Pseudobacteriovorax antillogorgiicola: one gene and its partner. Each later gene encodes a partner of the first gene's protein in a complex. Links are inferred from orthologs where the notes say so. Each region holds a gene or a part of one and is shown on either strand. Other genes may lie near its edges. The genes, in order: B9N89_RS06960 and sufU.

Region 1 (3,307 bases):
AGCCTTAAACGGCTGGTACTTGGAGGCTTACTTGTTGTACTTGCGACGGAACTTTTCGATACGTCCAGCAGTATCCACAAGCTTCTGCTTACCCGTGTAGAATGGGTGAGATGCAGACGAGATTTCAACGTTGATCACGGGATACTCGTTACCATCTTCCCACTTAACAGTTTCACTTGATTTCTTAGTAGAGCGGGTTAGGAACGAAAAATCGGAAGCGATATCTTTAAATACTACGAACCCGTACTCTGGATGAATGTCTTTTTTCATTTTACTCACAACTCCTAGTTTCAGACGACCTGAGATCGGATTACCTATCAGTACCGTCCTACAAAGTCAATAAATACCATCGGGAATTAATCACAAATCTTGAGTCATTGCAACAGCTTGAATTAAAATATTAGCGAACCAGATGCAGCCATTTTGACATAACTTGAAATCTGAGGCTAAATACCTGGAATAACTGAAGGTGCTAAGGGTCTCGGTCGGGTTTTATCATAACTAACAGAGAAAGCAAGCTGACCCTAATAGTGATTTAAGACTAGGGAAACCCGAATCTCTATTACTATGGACCCACTTCAACCATGACCACACCACTTTCCACTTTACAAGGAAATGCCTTCAACGGGGCAGTCGCCGGAGCACAAAGCACCTTGCCATCTGCTGCACAAAACTTAGCTCCATGGGCGAAGCAAATGATTTCACCATCTTGAATTTGGCCAAAGTCAGACAGCGGAATATCCTGATGGGAGCATCGGTCTTGAAAGGCACTAACCTTGTCGTCAGACTTAACCACGACTATGGCTTGGGCAGGCAGCTCGAATCGTTGGAGAACGTCGCTCTGCAGCTCATCAAACTTACATATATTGTACCAAGTCATAGGAGCCCTCTAGCAGAAAAGTTTTTCAGCCTTCCGGAAGGCCTTAATAAATGCATCAACATCATCGTCGTTGTTATATACATAAGGGGACATCCGCGAGGTTGCACTAACTCCGAGAGCTTCCATCAATGGCTGCGCACAGTGATGCCCCGCTCTGATGCAGACTTGTTCAGAATCGCAAATGGAAGCAAGGTCGTGGGGATGAATTTGTTCGTGATAGAAGGTCACCACTCCAACCCAGTCATCAGCAACCTTACTGAAGAGCCTCACCCCCTTGGCTTCAGATAAGACTTCAATAGCCCTTGCTCCAAGCCTACGATCGTGCTCCAAAGCAGCCTCTTTATCGATAGCCATCACAAACCTAAGCGCTTCTCCTAGCCCTACAAAACCGGCAATGTTCGGAGTTCCTGCCTCGAACTTGCTAGGGAGAGTGTTCCATGTTGATCCCTTAAGGCTCACTGTCTCAATCATATCTCCACCGCCCTGATATGGGGGCATATCGTTCAAAAGATTCTCACGACCGTAGAGAACTCCAGTGCCTGTAGGTGCCATCACCTTGTGACCACTAAATGCATAGAAATCGCAATCTAGGTCTTTCATATCTAGTGTCAGATGCGGTGCACCTTGGGCACCATCGATAAACGTCACAGCTCCGACTTTCTTAGCTAACGCAATGACAGATTTAACGGGATGAATGATACCAAGAACATTGGAAACATGGCCCATGGCTACCAGCTTAGTTTTACCTGAGATTAACGAGGCTGCAACATCAAGATCGAGTCTGTAATCACTTGTCAGGGGAATATATTTGATGGTGGCCCCTGCTTTCTCGGCTGCGATTTGCCAAGGAACCATGTTTGAATGGTGCTCAGCGACCGTTAGGACAATCTCATCACCTTCTTTAAGGTTCTTCCCGCACCAAGAACTTGCTACTAGATTCACGCTATCAGTCGTACCCTTAGTGAAAATAACTTCTTGCTCTTTGACACCACCTAGAAACTCAGCCACCGTCTTCCGGCTTGCTTCAAATGCAGCTGTCGCTGTTTCACTCAGCTTATAGATACCACGATGGACGTTAGCATTTTCTGATTCGTAGTAAGATTTGATTCTATCAATGACACACTTAGGTTTTTGACTACTTGCAGCTGAGTCTAGATACGCCAATGCTGGCTTGGACTGGGTAATAATAGGAAATTGTTCGCGGATGGATGCTATTGATGCCGATACCATGAGTTCCTCTTAAGGTGCAAATTGACGGGCAAGTAAATCCTGACCAAAATGATAAACTATTTTATGGTCGTATTAGACTTACGTTTTTTTTGCGGAAAAAACAAATGAAACCTATGCGATGCCTCACGCCACAAGACAGCGAGGAACCAGCATCGCTAGCTCTCCACAAGAGCTCCTGGGGAGAGCTAGCGATGTGCAGGTGAGCATGATTCCAATAACACATGGTTATGGTTAGTTAAAACTATCAGTCTGACTCCCGGTCAATTATAACAAAACCTCTCCCAGGCAAGCTGTCCTCAGCGAAGAGCAGAGAAGACAAACCTCACCGTGTTAACCACTTACAGCTAGATACTCAAGCTATCTGAAAAAAAGACGAGAGGGAAGCAGCCCATTAACATGGGGTACGAGGTAACTGTGAAGATCCTTATCATTGATGACGACCCAGAAGATCGACGCATCCTGCGGCACTGCTTGCAAGAAAGCGAAGCATCGGCTCGTGTTACCGAGGCAGCCAACCTCAAGGACGGGGTCAGCACAGCACTTCGAGAAAATCCAGACTGTATTTTCCTCGACCATCGCTTTCCTGGCGAAACCTCTGGCATCGAAATATTCCGAGAACTTCGAAAAGCAAACCTGTTCTGCCCTATCATCGCAACCTCAGGGGATAGTGGGATGTCATCGCGCCAGAGGTACATCCAGGAAGGGGCTATCGAGTTCGTCTTGAAAGATATGATCTCTCCTGAGTCATTGCCTATTATTCTACACAACGCCATCGATAAGGCTGAGATTGCTCGGAAGCTTAGAATTCAACAAGAAATCAATCAGAAGTTTACCAATCAATTAACTCACGACATCCGAAGCCCATTGATCAACATTCGATCCCTTGCAGAACTGATCTTAGAATCGGAAACTCCAAAGCGCGAGGATGTCGAGGCTATCCGTGATATGGCTCGTAACACGATCGTCATGTTTGAAAATATCCTAAAAATGGTTCGCGATAGCGGCAAGATCACACTCGATTTAAACACCGAACGGGACATCGCCAGTTTTCTTGAGTCAGAGGCAAATGCCTTCGCCAGTCAGGCCAATCGAAAGGGTATTCACTACAAGTTTGCCATCGAAAAGCCAGAAGGTCTGATCGCTTTTGATTCTGCTACCCTTGCCATCGTTATTCACAACCTGATTTCAAACGCCATG
Region 2 (3,323 bases), on another replicon or contig:
GTCCAGAAACCAAAGGTTGCTAACCGCTCGATAGAACGACTTTTCCGTATTGGGGTAATCGCGCTCTCGGTCCCGAGCCTTTCGGAAAAGCCCCTCGATGTCGAGACCTAACCTCTCTTGCTTAATATCGATCAAAGCGTACTTCGTTTCGATCGCTTTTTGGATCGTAGCAAGACTATCCAAACGCTGGTCGAGCTTGTAATAGAAGAATATTTCGTTGTCTATGGGTCGGACTTGATTTCGTTTGTCAAGCAACGACAGAGTCAACAAGGTCAGCAAAAGGGATGAAATCAAGACCGCGAAAGTCATGGATCTTGTCATCACGGCCTGCTCATAATACGTCTTGATGACAGAATTTTTAGGACTTTCTGTCTAGAATGTCAACATCTATATATATTTTTTTGACATATGGTCGTTTTTTCCATAAGATCGGGAGGAATTGATAGTAATAATGATGGTTTAATATATGAAAAACACCACAAATTTAGCTTATTACAGCCAAAGCGTGCACGACTACACGGTTCTCGTTCGCTTTGAAGAGCTTATGAAGCACCAGCAAAAAAAGCAGATCATCAAGGCTAGCCTCATCGCACTTGCCTTCATAGGCTTGGGTGGCGCCACAATTTTACTGGCACTTACAGTTCAAAACTTGATTAATGGTTTACTTCTCTAAGCTATGGGAGGGGGCCAAATTCCACGGCGTTGCCTATCGAATGCCGCGGAGTCGGTGTTGTTGGTCAGGCTTGAACCTAGTGAGTTTCGAGCATGATAGGAATCACTTCAAGTTCGGGATCGTACTCGTCCCGTAATACACTCTGGATCGCTGATAGAGTGCCCGTTGCAGCACTCGGGCAGGAGCCACAAGCACCCTCGTAACGAATCGTAAGCAGGTGACCATCTAGATCGAGAACCTCTAAGTCTCCACCATCCCCTTGCAGAGCTGGTCTGATGGTGCGATCCAAGATTTCTTCAATCTGAAGAATTTCCGTTGGGAGACCCTTCCTTCTATTGTGTTCAGCACTTTCAAAGTCAGGATCGTGCTGGGGTAGAAGATTAATAATCACTTTCTTGGCTTGTTCCACTAAATCATCCCAAGCAATGTTACCACTTTGTGTGATTGTGACCACATTCTCAAAGAAGTGAATTTGGGTCACCTCAGGCAGTTGAAACAAGGCTAGAGCTAAGGGCACATGAGTACATTCATCAACGCCGTTAAAACTGACTTTGCCGCGGGCCTTGACGTCAAAGTTACAAATAATTTTCTTGGCATAAGGATTGGGTGTTGCCCGAACCATAGTCTTAATTAAATCCATGCCCCACCTCACTCTGTTGAAACAGTTTCTTGATTGCCTAGCAGCGCCGACTGAAAGGTCCGCCAAGGTAAAGTTAAACACTTCAGCCGAGTTGGGAACTTCTTTAATGCCTGCAATGGCTTAAATGCACCTAGGTGCTCTGGTAAAGACCATTCGCTAGCAAAACGATCGAGATCCTCAATCATCTGCTTTGCTTCATCACGTGTCTTGCCTGTTAGCTCAGTTGTTAGCAATGATGCTGTGCCCTTGCAGATTGCACAGGACTCACCATCAAATGATGCCTTTTCAACCCTATCTTTCTCCGACAATCGGAGATAGACACGAATTGTGTCACCACACAACTTGTTGCGACCTTCAGCGCGCAACTGCGCCTCCGCATCTTCACCGAAGTTGCGAGGCTGCCTCGCGTGCTCTAGGAGCACTTTCTGGTAGAGGTCGTTGTTGTGCTCTTCAGATACCATCGGTAAACTCTTTCTTGAGAGTTAACTCAAACTCTTGCCGCACAAACTCGTCTGTTATGCCTTGAATGGTTTCATTCAGAAAGCCTATCGCCAGCATTTTGCGGGCGAGATCTTGCCTGATACCGCGACTCTCCAGGTAGAATAATTCATCATCGGCCATTCGCCCCACAGTCGCACCATGGGCGCATTTAACATCATCAGCGTCGATCTCCATCTGTGGTTTCGTATCGACTTCCACACCTTCACTAAGAAGCAAGTTTTTATTCAGCTGCTGGGCATTAGTTTGCTGCGCATCTCTTCGAATCAATACCTTACCATTAAATACAGCGCGGCTTTTGTCCTTGAGCACCCCTTTATAGAGCTGACTTGATTCGCAGTTGGGACTAATGTGGTCCACAACAGTTTGGTTATCGACATGTTGGTTACCCCGTGTCGCATAGAGCCCATCCAATTGTACCGAAGCACCAGGCTCTTTGAGTTTGACTTGTAGATCGTTGCGAGCCAGGCTTGCTCCCAAAGTGAAACTAAAGGTCTCAAAACGGGAGTCTCGCATCTGCTCAACTTCGGTGTGGTCCACATGAACCGAGTTTGATCCCAGATTCTGAAACTTATAGAGCTTCACCCGGCTATTCGCCTGAGCTGTGACGTGAATTTGGATGTTATTGAGTAGAGGTCGCTGTCGATCACCTACGTGTAGCTCACGAACCGTCAGAGCTGATGAGGGTTCAGCATCGACGAATATCGTAGGGCTACTAAGAAGTTCTTCGTCTTGACCCTGATCGCTATAAATAAACACCAAGTCAACAATCGAGGCGATTGCTTGGTTACGCTTTGCTGAAATAACCAGTCCTTCGTTAAGCAAAGCCGTATTCGCAGCTTGAAAAGCATTTCTGAATTCCGAAACACTTTTCAGCTTATTTACAAATTCAGCTTCCGACCAAGCGTCGTTTAAAGATTTGATTTCAAGGCCTGATGGAGCATCTTTGATATTAGATTGACTCGGGACAAAGCGTCCATTGTGAAAGACCAGTCGTAGACACTTTTCATCAGCATGATAGAAGGTACCCAAACTAGCAGCTTCCTCTAAATTTGAAGCTAGAGCGTAGGGCTTATCGATCATTTTCTTGGCGCTAGTGTATTTCCACTCTTCATCTTTTCGAGTCGGCACACCTAGAGACCGAAGCGCTGAAAGAGACTCTTCGCCCTTTTTAAGCAACCAATCTGGTCTGTGGCTTAGGGTTTGAAAGGCCTGTTCAACAAGTGTATTCATGCGTATCCCTTTCCGACCTTAATTTAAAAGCCAGTCGTAGCCTTTTTCCTCGATATCCAACGCCAAACTCTTATCACCTGACTTGATGATTTTGCCGTCGCTTAGTACGTGAACAAAATCAGGCTCGATGTGATTGAGCAATCTTTGGTAATGGGTGATCAGGATGATGGCGTTGTCTTCGCTCTTGAGCTTGTTTACACCCTCGGAAACGATTCGTAGTGAATCCACATCCAAACCGGAGTCGATTTCATCAAGCACTGCGAGACGGGGTGAAAGTAC

The links.
Region 2: the proteins of B9N89_RS06960 (region 1) and sufU are in contact, whole or in part, in a solved structure (PDB 5XT5), measured with the Bacillus subtilis proteins. The link is inferred for Pseudobacteriovorax antillogorgiicola from one-to-one orthologs.

Annotation. Positions count from the first base shown.
Region 1 is NZ_FWZT01000004.1:189,894-193,200, reverse strand. Bases 1-2,983 are described here. They hold B9N89_RS06960 (aminotransferase class V-fold PLP-dependent enzyme), read right to left. Parts: upstream 2,111-2,983; coding sequence 890-2,110; downstream 1-889. Other genes in these bases: B9N89_RS06955 (hybrid sensor histidine kinase/response regulator), read left to right, coding at 2,525-2,983; B9N89_RS06965 (Rieske (2Fe-2S) protein), read right to left, coding at 566-880; B9N89_RS06970 (type B 50S ribosomal protein L31), read right to left, coding at 28-270. In the rest of the region: more of B9N89_RS06955, read left to right, coding at 2,984-3,307. UniProt on the Bacillus subtilis protein: Type II cysteine desulfurase that acts as the initial step in the SUF-like Fe-S cluster assembly pathway.
Region 2 is NZ_FWZT01000014.1:130,543-133,865, reverse strand. What follows is about bases 49-3,047. They hold sufU (Fe-S cluster assembly sulfur transfer protein SufU), read right to left. Parts: upstream 1,775-3,047; coding sequence 1,322-1,774; downstream 49-1,321. Other genes in these bases: sufD (Fe-S cluster assembly protein SufD), read right to left, coding at 1,764-3,044; B9N89_RS18185 (NifU family protein), read right to left, coding at 750-1,313; B9N89_RS18190 (hypothetical protein), read left to right, coding at 467-673; B9N89_RS18195 (S41 family peptidase), read right to left, coding at 49-321. In the rest of the region: more of B9N89_RS18195, read right to left, coding at 1-48; Fe-S cluster assembly ATPase SufC, read right to left, coding at 3,063-3,323. UniProt on the Bacillus subtilis protein: Part of the SUF-like system that mediates the biosynthesis of iron-sulfur (Fe-S) clusters. Acts as a sulfurtransferase and thus transfers sulfur from SufS to SufB.